One region of the Pseudomonas veronii genome, then DNA from elsewhere that is predicted to be linked to it. Evidence: riboswitches for the same ligand, from Rfam matches in the RefSeq annotation. Region 1 holds a riboswitch; each other region holds the start of a gene.
The links. A riboswitch is a leader RNA that binds a small molecule or an ion and turns the genes downstream of it on or off. The one in region 1 is predicted to bind cobalamin.
Positions count from the first base shown of each region.

Region 2: another riboswitch for cobalamin. It lies ahead of cobW (cobalamin biosynthesis protein CobW); the one in region 1 lies ahead of cobO (cob(I)yrinic acid a,c-diamide adenosyltransferase).
Region 3: another riboswitch for cobalamin. It lies ahead of PverR02_RS21780 (ABC transporter substrate-binding protein); the one in region 1 lies ahead of cobO (cob(I)yrinic acid a,c-diamide adenosyltransferase).

Region 1 is NZ_CP018420.1:5,045,780-5,050,053, forward strand. Features, by position in the region: gene bluB (5,6-dimethylbenzimidazole synthase) at 1-274, opposite strand, end outside; gene PverR02_RS22975 (cobyrinate a,c-diamide synthase) at 271-1,638, opposite strand; gene cobO (cob(I)yrinic acid a,c-diamide adenosyltransferase) at 1,635-2,246, opposite strand; cobalamin riboswitch at 2,327-2,570, opposite strand; gene PverR02_RS22985 (PQQ-dependent sugar dehydrogenase) at 2,670-3,983, shown strand; gene PverR02_RS22990 (C40 family peptidase) at 4,117-4,274, opposite strand, start outside.
Region 2 is NZ_CP018420.1:3,996,981-4,001,254, reverse strand. Features, by position in the region: gene cobM (precorrin-4 C(11)-methyltransferase) at 1-446, opposite strand, end outside; gene PverR02_RS18080 (cobalamin biosynthesis protein) at 517-909, opposite strand; gene PverR02_RS18075 (CbtA family protein) at 906-1,610, opposite strand; gene PverR02_RS18070 (CbtB domain-containing protein) at 1,622-1,810, opposite strand; cobalamin riboswitch at 1,908-2,117, opposite strand; cobalamin riboswitch at 2,159-2,358, shown strand; gene cobW (cobalamin biosynthesis protein CobW) at 2,451-3,518, shown strand; gene cobN (cobaltochelatase subunit CobN) at 3,522-4,274, shown strand, end outside.
Region 3 is NZ_CP018420.1:4,778,000-4,782,273, reverse strand. Features, by position in the region: gene PverR02_RS21785 (FecCD family ABC transporter permease) at 1-855, opposite strand, end outside; gene PverR02_RS21780 (ABC transporter substrate-binding protein) at 852-1,862, opposite strand; cobalamin riboswitch at 1,977-2,171, opposite strand; gene PverR02_RS21775 (DNA/RNA non-specific endonuclease) at 2,207-3,136, opposite strand; gene PverR02_RS21770 (M4 family metallopeptidase) at 3,271-4,274, shown strand, end outside.

The sequences.
Region 1 (4,274 bases):
ACGTATCGGAACGCTCGCCCAAGGCCTCGGCGGTGCGTATGCGTTCTTCCTCCACCAACTGTTGAATCCGCCCACGCAATGGGCGGTCGCTGATGCGGATAAAACGCCACGGCTGCATCAAGCCGACGCTCGGCGCCTGGTGTGCGGCCTGGAGCAAGCGCTGCAGCAGTTCGGGAGCCACGTCACCGCCGCTGAAGTGACGCATGTCACGGCGTTCGGCGATGGCACGGTAGACGGCGTCGCGCTCGGCCTGGGGGAAAGCGTTGTCGGTCATGAGCCTATCGCGGGCAAGCCCGCTTCCACCGTGGATTCGTGCTGTGGCGCAGCGTGCGGTGCGACTCGCTCGGGCGCAAACAGAGCGGCCACGGCCCGGGGGTTGGAGGGGAAGTAGAAGTGAACGTAGGAAGCGGTCAGCCGCCCCTGTCGATACACCGCCTCGGCCCCGCGCCCGCCATTGGGGCTCACGCCACGGGCAATGGGCACCCAGTCGGTGCTGGTCAGCGAGTGGTGATAGGTGTGCCCACGCAACACGCCCTCGGGCAATTCGACGCTTTGCAGAGCCAGCGCCGCGAGCTTCTTTTGCATCACCGCAGCGCCCTGCAGCAGGCCGACCAGTCCGGCGCGGAGGCCGTCGACATCGGTGAGCGAGTCCAGTAGATAGAGCATGCCGCCACACTCGGCGAGCAGCGGTTTGCCGGCAGCGTGATGGGCACGGATCGCCTCCAGCATCGCGGTGTTTTCCGACAGCGCCTGGTGATGCAATTCCGGGTAACCACCGGGCAGATAGAGGCTGTCGGCGTCTGGCAATTGGCGATCATGGATCGGCGAGAAGAAGCTCAACTCGGCGCCCATCGCCCGCAGCAGATCGAGGCTGGCACCGTAAGTGAAGGCGAAGGCTTCGTCACGCGCGACGGCGATCCGCACGCCAGCCAGCAACGGTTCGGCGCGGGTTACCGGCGGTGCGGCAAAGGTGACCGGCGGCGGCAACGCAACCTCGCAACTGCTGCCCAACGCTTGGGCGGCGGCGTCCAGGCGCAGGTCGAGGTCATTCAGTTCGCTGGCTTGCACCAGGCCCAGGTGGCGACTGGGTAATTCGATAGCAGTCTCGCGGGACAACGCGCCATACCAGCGCAGGCCTTCGGTGAGGCTGCCTTCGAGCAATTGCGCATGGCGCAGGGTGCCGACGCGGTTGGCCAGCACGCCGGCGAACGGCAAGTCCGGCTGATAGCGTGCCAGGCCGAGGGCCAGGGCGCCGAAGGTCTGCGCCATGGCCGTGCCATCGATCACGCCGAGCACCGGCACACCGAAGTGCCGCGCCAGGTCGGCGCTGGAAGGTGTGCCGTCGAACAGCCCCATCACGCCTTCGATCAGGATCAGGTCCGCCTCCCCCGCTGCTTCCCACAGTAGGCGGCGACTTTCCTGCTCACCCACCATCCACATGTCCAATTGATACACCGGCGCACCGCTGGCGCGCTCGTGGATCATTGGGTCGAGGAAGTCCGGGCCGCATTTGAACACACGCACCTTGCGCCCCAGGTTGCGGTGCAAGCGCGCCAGCGCGGCGGTGACCGTGGTTTTGCCCTGGCCGGACGCCGGTGCGGCGATCAAGACAGCCGGGCAATGGCGGGGCTGATTCAAAGTTCGACGCCTTTCTGTGCCTTGATACCGGCCTGGAACGCATGCTTGAGCATGCCCATGTCGGTGACGGTGTCGCCCATTTCGATCAGTTCAGGCTTGGCGCCACGGCCGGTGACCACCACGTGCTGCATCGGCGGGCGGGCCTGCAGGTCGCTGAGGACTTGATCGAGGTCGAGGTAGCCGTGCTTGAGCGCGATGTTCAGCTCATCCAGCACCACCAGGCCGATGCTCGGGTCTTGCAGCAATTGGCGGGACACCGCCCAGGCGGCCTCGGCGGCCGCGATGTCGCGCTGGCGGTCCTGGGTTTCCCAGGTAAAGCCCTCGCCCATTACATGGAAACGCACTTGCTCGGGGAAACGGCGGAAGAACAGTTCTTCGCCGGTGCTGTTGCGCCCCTTGATGAACTGCACCACGCCGCACTGTATGCCGTGGCCCATGGCGCGGGCCAGCATGCCAAACGCCGAGCTACTCTTGCCTTTGCCGTTGCCGGTCAGCACCAACAGCAAGCCGCATTCGTTCGGGGAATTGGCGATGCGTTCATCGATCACGGCTTTTTTGCGCAGCATGCGCGCCAGATGGCGTTCGTCGCGCTCGGGGGAATCGGTCATGGCAGCTCTCCGTTGGGGCTGGACAAAAAACGGCGGGCAGGAAAAAACAACAACAGACAGCCAAGCATCGCCCACCGTGATGCTGTTGGATGATCCAGGCCGGTCTCCGGGCTCATGAGTGGCGCGCTAGAGCGCACGCCGACGGCGCGCCTTCCCATATCGCGGGCGATACAGTGGCAAACAGCACCGTCTTGACTCATTTACCGTTGCGGGGGCAGCGCCGGAATCGCGGCAGCACTGTGTACAAGTGCGCTCACTCACCGGCTTCCCTGTTTCACTCAGTCGACCCGTGGGTCACAGAGCACCTGGAACAAGCGGCGAAGGTTAGTGGGTTGGGGGTGGAGCGTCAATTAAAGCTGGCCTTGCACTTGAACCATCGCCGCATCGGGCGCCTCTACCCTTACAGGCATCCAGGAGAAAACCATGCATAAAACAAGACTCGCCTTACTGATCATGCTCGCGGGCACCCTCGCCGCCTGCGGGGAAAGCTCGACCCTGAAGGTGTCCGATGGCACCGGGCCTTCACCGCAGCTGCCGGAGCCGAACAAGACCCTGATCCCCACTGTGAACATCGCCCCGGCCATCGGCTGGCCGGCGGGCACCCAGCCCACGGCCGCCGCCGGCACCCAGGTGGTGGCGTTCGCCGAAGGCCTGGACCACCCGCGCTGGCTGTATGTACTGCCCAATGGCGATGTGCTGGTGGCGGAAACCAACGCGCCGCCCAAGCCGGACGACGCCAAAGGCGTGCGGGGTTGGGTGATGCAGACAGTCATGGGCCGCGCCGGCGCCGGTGTGCCGAGCCCGAACCGCATCACCCTGCTGCGCGATGCCGACCATGACGGGGTCGCGGAGACCCGCACCGTGTTCCTGGAAAACCTCAACTCGCCCTTCGGCATGACGCTGGTGGGCAATGACCTGTACGTGGCCGATTCGGACAAGCTGTTGCGCTTTCCCTATCAGACCGGCGAAACCGCGATCAAGGCCGCCGGCAGCAAGGTCATCGACCTGCCAGCGGGCAGCATCAACCATCACTGGACGAAAAACGTGGTGGCCAGCAAGGACGGCAGCAAGTTGTATGTGAGCGTCGGTTCCAACAGCAACGTCGCCGAGAACGGCCTGGAAGCGGAACAAGGCCGCGCGGCGATCTGGGAAGTCGACCGCGCCAGCGGCCAGCACCGTATCTTCGCCTCCGGCCTGCGCAACCCGAACGGCATGGCCTGGGAACCGCAGAGCGGCAAGCTGTGGACGGCAGTGAACGAGCGCGACGAGATCGGCAGCGACCTGGTGCCGGACTACATCACCTCGGTCCAGGATGGCGCCTTTTATGGCTGGCCCTTCAGCTATTACGGGCAGCATGTGGATGTACGCGTCACACCGCAGAACCCGGACCTGGTGGCCAAAGCCATTGCGCCGGACTACGCCGTAGGCCCACACACCGCCTCGCTGGGCCTGACCTTCGCCGAGGGCAGCAAACTCCCAGCGCCCTTTATCAACGGTGCGTTTATCGGCCAGCACGGCTCGTGGAACCGCAAGCCGCACAGCGGCTACAAGGTGATCTTCGTACCGTTCGAGGGCGGCAAGCCGAAGGGGCCGCCAGTGGACGTGCTGACCGGGTTCCTCAACAGCGAAGAACAAGCCATGGGACGACCGGTTGGCGTGGTCATCGACAAGCAGGGCGACTTGCTGGTGGCGGACGATGTGGGGAATAAGGTGTGGCGGGTTTCTGCGGCTAAGTAACTATTACAAATGTGGGAGGGGCGGTGCGACGATTCGTCTTGCCCACGATAGCGGTGGGTCAGTCACTGAATGCATGGACTGACACGCCCTCATCGGGAGCAAGCTCCCTCCCACATTTGGATCCTGGTTTGGCTTAGGGGTTGCGGGCCAAGTGCTCAGCCGGCAACACGCGCTTGGCGCTCAGGTAGGCGTTCTGCCAGTAGGCTTTGGACAAGGTGTCCAGCTTCACCGTACCGCCCGTCTGCGGCGCATGCACAAAGCGCCCTTCGCCGACATAGATCCCGGCGTGGC
Region 2 (4,274 bases), 1.0 Mb from region 1:
AAGTCTTCACCGGCGGGCATGCGGGTTTTATCGGCGTAGCGGGTGAGAATCACGCTCTGGGCGATGTCCGGCAGGGTCAGTTCAGTCTCCAGCAGCGCCGCGCAGGCGGCCACGGCGGTGACGCCGGGAATGATCTGGAACGCAATGCCCAACTCGCGCAACAGGCGGATCTGTTCGCCAATTGCGCCGTACAGGCTTGGATCGCCGGAGTGGACTCGCGCCACATCCTGGCCCTTGGCATCGGCGGCCTTGATCAGCTCGATGATCTGTTCCAGGTGCAGTTCGGCGCTGTTGACCACCTGTTCGGCCTGATGCCCCTCCAGTACCGCCGCCGGCACCAGCGACCCTGCATAGATGATCACCGGGCAACTGCGGATCAGCCGCTGGCCTTTGACGGTGATCAATTCCGGGTCGCCGGGGCCGGCGCCGATGAAGTAGACGGTCATGGAGAAATCCTGTGAAAAAACGCGCGAGCATGAGGAACGCTCATGATCGGAAGCGGCGATTATCGCGGTTTCAGTCGACGCAGGCCAATGCCAAGGTGGCCCGGGCGGATTTTTTGCGCGGGACCAACAGGCGCGCAGGGGCGCCGCCGAGTTGTTCGGCCAGGGCCAGGGCGGCGCTTTCGGCGATGCCGTAACAACCGGTATGGGCAAAGGCGACGGCGGACCTGTGGCTCAGACGGTCGTCATACATCGCCAGGTGCGCCGCGCTGAAGCAGTGCAGCGGCAGGTTCAGCCATTGGGCCAGGGCCAGCAAGCCCGGTTCATCCTGCTTGCGATCAAGGCTGGCCAGGGCGGTGATGCGATGGCGCTCGATACCGCCCTCGGCGAGGGCGGCGTTCAGCAGGTCCAGCAGGGCTTGAAACTCGCAGCCGCGCTGGCAGCCCAGGCCGACCACGAGGGTCATGCGGTGTATCGATCGTCGCGGTTGCGGCGAAACAACCAGGCGCTGATCAGCCCCAACGCCAACCAGAACGCGATGTTGGTCAGTTGCGAGGCGATCTTGAACTGTGCTTCCAGAGCCTCAGGGGCCAGCATCGAATGCACTTCAGGTTGCGGAGCGCCAATCACATGAGGCACCACGAGGATTGCCGCGCCCAGCGCTTTGAGCAGCCAGTTGCCACCGAATACCAGCAGCGCGATACCGGCCGCGGTTGAGGCCGCCGTGCCGATCCACCAGATCTGCCGTTGTGCCAGGTCGGCGGCGGCAGTGCCCGGCAATTCCGGCGGCAGGCCCAGGGTTGGCGCCAGGACGAAGGTCGCGTAACCGGCCAGGCCCCACAGCAGGCCTTGAGCCGTGCGAGTCGGCGCGCGCAGGGTGTAGAGCCCGGCGAGCATCAAGGCGAAACCGACCGCCACCACCAGATTGCCGCCGGTGGTCGACAGCACGCGCTGCCAGCCGTCTTCCGGCTCCCAGGCTTCGGCGTCATGGGCGTGTGCAGCGGTGCCGGCGGCGTGCTCGTGTACCACTTGCGTCGCGGCCGGGGCTTTTTCAAAGGTTTCCGCCTGCATGATTAGCGGGGCGACCCAGAAACTTTGCAGCAAGGTCAACAACAGGGCGGCCAGCAGCCCACTGAAACCTGCGGTTTGCGCAATACGCTTGATCATGTCGGCAGGTCTCAATGGCACGGGAACGCGGCGCTGTGGCGGGTATCGTGGGCGGCGTTGTGTACCGCTTCGATATGCGAGAACCCGGCGAAATACACCAGGCACGCGCCGAGGATCGACGCGCCGATGGCGGCGCCCAGACGTTGGCTCAGGGTGGCGGTGCTGCTGGTGCTAGACGAGGTGCTGCTGATGATCGACATGGCGCGTCCCTTCAGGGGTTCAGGGTGACACGAGCGCATGCAAAACCCGCGAGCCAGGCACGCAGGGTTCAAACAGCGCCCGCCCACCGCGGGTTTGTTAGATGATTTTTTTCGGGCCGGTCTCCGGGCTTGCGAGGGGGCTCTTGAACTGAGTCCTGAAAGCATCGCCTTCCCATGCACAACGCACAGTGGCCGTGACGCTTCGCTCGCTTACCGTTGCGGGGGCAGCACCGGACTGGTCATATCGCTATGACGCACCGGTTTCCCGTTTCACCCTGTGAAGGGCACCCGAAACAAGGTGTGTAGGAAAGCATGCAGGGCGACGGTAGTCAAATTGACTGAGCCCCTGTAGCCTTGCACCCTCGAGGTTCTTCGGCCCAGGCCGAAGCTAAGAAGGGAACGCGGTTCAAGCCGCGGCTGCCCCCGCAACTGTGAAGGGTTTATCTGACTGCCACGCCACTGCCATCAAGGCGGGAAGGCGCAGCCAGCGCCGGTCGCAAGACCCGCAAGCCCCAAGCCAGGAGACCTGCCTCGCAACCGATTTTTCAATTCAACCGGGCGGGGTGATCCGGTGACGAAATCTGCTGCTGCGCGTCGCGCAGGGCCTATCGTCCCGTATGCCCGCCCCCAAGGGCATCCGATGAAAACACTGGCCAAACTCCCCGTCACCATCGTTACCGGCTTTCTCGGCTCGGGCAAAACCACCTTGCTGCGCCATATGCTCGATAACGCCCAGGGCCGTCGCATCGCGGTGATCGTCAACGAATTCGGCGAGCTGGGCATCGACGGTGAAATCCTCAAACAGTGCTCCATCGGCTGCACCGAGGAAGAAGCCAACGGCCGCGTGTATGAACTGGCCAACGGCTGCCTGTGCTGCACCGTGCAGGAAGAGTTCTTCCCGGTGATGCGCGAACTGGTTGCCCGTCGCGGCGACCTTGACCATATCCTCATCGAAACCTCCGGCCTGGCCCTGCCAAAACCCTTGGTCCAGGCGTTCCAGTGGCCGGAAATCCGCAACGCCTGCACGGTCGATGCGGTGATCACCGTGGTCGACAGCCCCGCCGTGGCGGCCGGCACCTTCGCCGCCTTCCCGGATCAGGTCGACGCCCAGCGCAAACTCGACCCGAACCTGGACCACGAATCACCGTTGCATGAACTGTTCGCCGACCAACTGGCCAGCGCCGACCTGGTGATCCTCAACAAGTGCGACCTGATCAGCCCCGACGACCTGGCCCGCGTGCGCCTGGAAGTCGCCGAAGAGTTGCCGCCGGCGGTGAAGATCATCGAAGCCAGCAGCGGTCGGGTGCCGCTGGACGTCTTGATCGGCCTGGGCGCCGGCTCTGAAGAGCACATCGACGGTCGCCACAGCCATCACGATCATCATCACGAAGGTGAAGACGATCATGATCATGATCACGATGCGTTCGACTCCATTTCCATCGACTTGCCCCAGTCCGACGAAGCCCTGCTGCTCGACGCCCTGAGCCAATTGGTGGTGCAGCACGGCATCCTGCGCGTCAAAGGCTTCGCGGCGATCCCGAACAAGCCGATGCGCCTGCTGATCCAGGGCGTGGGCACGCGCTTCGACAAACACTTCGACCGCGCCTGGAGCGCCGACGAAGCGCGCATCACGCGCCTGGTGCTGATCGGCCAGGACCTCGACGCGGCGGGCCTCGAAGCGCAATTGCGCGCCGCCCTCAGCGTTTAACCCGTGCACCTGCTCAGGACCCAGCCCGGCGGTTTCGTCGCGGACGACAACATTGCCGACCTTGGGCAAACCCCCGCCGAGCTGGTGATCCTGTGCAGCGGCGACTCCAGCCTGGCGCTGCTGGCCGAAGCGGCCCAGCAGTTGCCCGAGGATTACCCGAGCCTGCGCCTGGCCAACCCGATGCAGGTGCAGAACCATGCATCGGTGGACCTGTACGTCGATGAAGTGCTGCGCCACGCCAAGGTCATCCTGATTTCCCTGCACGGCGGCATCGGCTATTGGCGTTACGGCGTCGAGCGTCTGGTGGCGTTGGCCGAGCGCGGGGTCACGCTGATCCTGGTGCCGGGGGATGACCGCCCCGACCCGGAACTCAGCGGCCTCAGCACCGTGGATGCCGCAGCGCGTGACCGCCTGTGGCAGTTCCTGCGCCAGGGCGGCCTGGGTAATGCGCTGGATTTTTATCGCTGCCTGGCCAGCGCCTACCTGGGCCGCGACTATGCCTGGGCCGAGCCGCAAACCCTGGCGCGCAGCGCGATTTATCACCCGCGTAAGGCCAATGCGTGCCTCAACGACTGGCAGTTGGATTGGAATCCTGAGTGCCCGGTGGCGGCGGTGCTGTTCTACCGCTCCCATCTGCAAGCGGCCAATACCGGTTTTATCGATGTGTTCTGCCAGCGTCTGCAGGCGGCGGGCCTGAATCCGTTGCCGATGGCAGTGGCCAGTCTGAAGGAGCCCGGCTGCCTGACGGTGGTCGAG
Region 3 (4,274 bases), 270 kb from region 1:
GCTGGCCGGCAACAGGCGCGAGTGCCCGGTGCCGAGCAGCAGGCGCGCGGCATGGGGAATCACCAGCCCGACAAAACCGATGGAGCCGACAATCGATACCATCACCGCCGTGACCAGCGCCGCGCAGCCCACCAGCACCCATTGCACGCGGCGCACCGGGATGCCGAGGGAGGCCGCCGAGTCGCGCCCAAAGGTGAACGCATCCAGCGCCCGACGATGCCACAGGCACACCGCCAACCCGGCGACCGCCACCGGCACCGCCAGCCACACCGACGGCCAACGCACGCCGCTGAGGTTGCCCAGCAGCCAGAACAGAATGCCGCGCGCCTGTTCGGAGCTGGCCGACTTGGTGATCAGGAACGCGGTGAGCGCATTGAACAGCTGCGAGCCGGCAATGCCTGCGAGGATGATCTGCCCGGTGCCGCTGGACGAACCGCTGGCCCGTGCGAGCAATACCACCAGCGCAAACGCCGCCATCGCTCCGCCGAACGCACCGACCGACAGCGAAACCAAGCCGCCGCCGACGCCCATCAGCACCACCAGGACTGCGCCGGTCGAAGCGCCGGCGCTGATGCCCAGCAGGTAAGGATCGGCCAGGGGGTTGCGCAACAACGACTGCAAAATCACCCCGCAGGTGGCCAGCCCGGCCCCGCATGCGGCGGCGACCAGGGCGCGGGTCAGGCGGTAGTTCCACACCACGCCTTCATCGATCGGGTCCAGCACGTAGCCGGCCGCCCACAGTTTGTTGGCGAGTACCTGCAACACCACCTGCGGTGCGATGGCGGTTTCGCCGATGGCCACGCCGGCGAGCACGGCGATCAGTAGCAATACCAGGGCGAGTAGGGTTCGTATCATTTCGGCAGGTCGTAGCCGTCGATGGCCGCAGCCAGTTGTTCAAGACCCTCGAAGGTCCGCACGCTGGCCTGCAGGGCCATGGCGTCGAGGATGATGATGCGGTTGTGTTTCACCGCGTCCATGTTGCGCGTCACCGGGTCGCTGCGCAGGAAGGCGAGCTTCTGTGCATGATCGTCGGCCGGGTAGCGGCGGCGGTCCATGCGGGCGATCACCAGCACGGTGGGGTTGGCCTTGGCGATGGTTTCCCAGCCGACGGCGGGCCATTCCTCATCAGACTGCACCACGTTGCGCAGGCCGAGCGTTTGCAGCATGAACTCGGGGACACCCTTGTGACCGGCCACATAGGGATCGCTGGCCATCTCGGCGCTGGAAAACCACACCAGCGCGCTGGCCTGCTTGAGCCCCTTGGCTTGCACGGTGGCGACGGACTTGGCCAGGCGCGCCTTGAGTTCATCGTTGAGTTGCTGGCCGCGATCCTGCACGTCGAAAATCTCCGCCAACTGGCGGATGCCCTTGTAGATCGTGTCGATGCGGAACGGCTCCAGCCGCGTGCCGTCGGCGCCCACCCGGTTGTTCTTGGCTTCGCAGTCGGAGGGCAGCAGGTAGGTGGGGATCTTCAACTCATGAAACTGCTCGCGGGTGCCCACCACGCCTTGCGGGCCGACCACCCATTCCAGCTCGGCCGCCACCAGTTGCGGGCGCTTGGCGATCACCGACTCGAAGCTCGGTTCGTTATTGGCCAGGCGTTCGATGCCGTCGTTCAGCGCCTTGAACTGTGGCAGCACGTTGTTGAACCACAGCGACGTGCCGACCACTCTATCGCCCACGCCGAGGGCATAGAGCATTTCGGTGGCAGCCTGGCCGATGGTCACGGCGCGGGCGGGCGCTTGCGCGAAGGTCAGGCTGCTGCCGCAGTTCTCCACCGTCAGCGGGTACTGAGTGGGGGCCGCTTGGGCCAGGGCACACAGGCCCAGGCCGGTGAGCAGGGCGGTAACGCGTGGCAGCATTGGGCAATCTCCTTGGAGCCGTACCTGGAACAGGGGGTGTACGGTTCGGAAACACGCCCTCGACCGCTGCGGGTGAGGCAGGCAAGGATGTCCTTCCCGGACACCCCGCCGGTTAGTGATTTTGCTGGGCCGGCAGGTCTCCTGACTGATGCGTCGTCGCCACGCTCCGGCCTTCCCGGACGGGGTCCAGTGGCAGTGGGGGAGCGGGCTCGGCATCTACAGTTGCGGGGGCAGTTCCGATTGGCGCGGTGTACCGCGCTTCGGATTCCCTATTAGTCCCGTTTGGGAACCGGCGCGGTATGGTAGTCGATCACGGCGGGGCGATATAGCCTTAGGTCGTCCGGTTACAGACGAATATCTTCAGGGCCCTGGATCAGCGCTTCAATTCGCGTCCCCGTGGCGCGCTCTTCATTGCTGAAACCATCGTAGTCGGCCAGGTTGGCGAAGCGGATACCGGTCAAGCGTTCGATCTGAATCACGCTGCGCTGGTAGGTTCTGAGCTGGCCGAACATGAGGTCGAGCTGACCCAGCTCGCGGTTTTGGTCGATCATGTAGGCGCTGGCGCAGGGCTTGCCGTCGTCGCTGAGGTAGGCGACCACTTTCCAGAACGCTTTGGGGATTTTAACGCCCCGGTAGACGCGGTCGTCGTCCGCCAACACCGGGCCGGTAAACACCGTGGCCCGGGCTTTCCAGCGTTGTGTGTTATCGAGAATGTAGTCCTCGAGTTCCAGCCAGGTCTTCTGGTTGAACCCGCTCATCTGCGGTGAGCAGTTGGTGAAGTGGAAGGTGTCGGCATTGGCGATGTTGGCCGCGTCACCCCAGTTGGGGTCCTGTCGGCGCACCAGATGACCGCGGTCCAGGCCATTGTCGGTGTAGAGCGCATCACCCACCTGTGCGCTGATGGGCAGGCGGCCGTCGTAGGCCCAGGCGTCGTTGCTGCGGATGATATCCACATGCTGTGCGCCATCGATATTGGCGCCCACGTAGAGTGCCAGTCGCCTCGAGCGCGACATGGTCACTGAGAAATGCGTGTAGTCCAGGCGCAGCGGCTGTACGTCAGCCAGCAGGGCTTCATCCACCGTGGGCCATGGCACCACGAAGCGGTCGAGAAACGCTTCAGCGTAGCCGCGCCGGTCCTGCAGGTCCTTGGCCGCGGTGACACGCGCAGTCGCCGCCCTGGCCTCCATGAGGCTGGGGCCAGCCGCGAGCAACGGGCGCAGGTCGGCGAGCCGGGGGCGGTGCGAAAGGTCGATTTTGGTGGCGCGTGGGGGCATTGTAAGTTCCTCGCAGTCCTCGGATTAACACTACTGCAGCATAGCTTCATGACAATTTGGCCCAAGCCGCCACGGCAGGACTATTCTTGAACGGTTACCCGGACGTTCACCCCACGCCAAAATGGAGCCAGCCAATGTGTGTTCGCCAGCATCGCAACCCGATTTTCTGCCTGATCCCGCCATACATGCTCGACCAGATCGCCCGCAACGGCGATAAAGCGCAACGGGAAGTCGCGTTACGCACACGCGCCAAAGACAGCACGTTCCGTTCGTTGCGCATGGTTGCCGTACCCGCCAAAGGGGCCGCCCACATGGCCCTGCCCATGGGCGCCGAAAAACGGCGTTCGATCTACAGCGCCGAGGGCGCCGATAGCCTGCCGGGCAAGTTGATCCGTGGCGAAGGGCAACCCGTCAGTGGTGATGTGGCGGTGGACGAGGCCTACGATGGGTTGGGCGCCACATTCGATTTTTTCGATCAGGTCTTCGACCGCAACTCCATAGACGACGCCGGTATGGCGCTGGACGCGACCGTTCATTTTGGCCAGAACTACAACAATGCATTCTGGAACTCGAGCCAGATGGTGTTTGGTAATGGCGATCAGCAACTATTCAACCGGTTCACGATAGCCCTTGATGTCATTGGCCATGAGTTGGCCCACGGTGTGACCGAGGATGAGGCCAAGCTGATGTATTTCAATCAATCCGGTGCGTTGAACGAGTCGCTGTCCGACGTGTTCGGCTCACTGATCAAGCAGTACGCGCTGCAGCAAACGGCGCAAGATGCGGATTGGTTGATCGGCAAAGGGTTGTTTACCAAGAAAATCAAAGGCACTGCGTTGCGCTCGATGAAAGCGCCGGGCACCGCGTTCGATGACAAGCTGCTGGGCAAGGACCCTCAGCCTGGGCATATGGACGATTTCGTGCAGACCTATGAGGACAACGGCGGGGTGCATATCAATTCCGGTATTCCCAACCATGCGTTCTATCAGGTAGCCACGAAGATCGGCGGGTTTGCCTGGGAGCGCGCAGGGCGTATCTGGTATGACGCGTTACGCGATGCGCGGTTGCGGCCGAACGCGGGGTTTCTGCGTTTCGCGCGCATCACCTACGACATTGCCGGTCGGCTGTACGGTGCTGG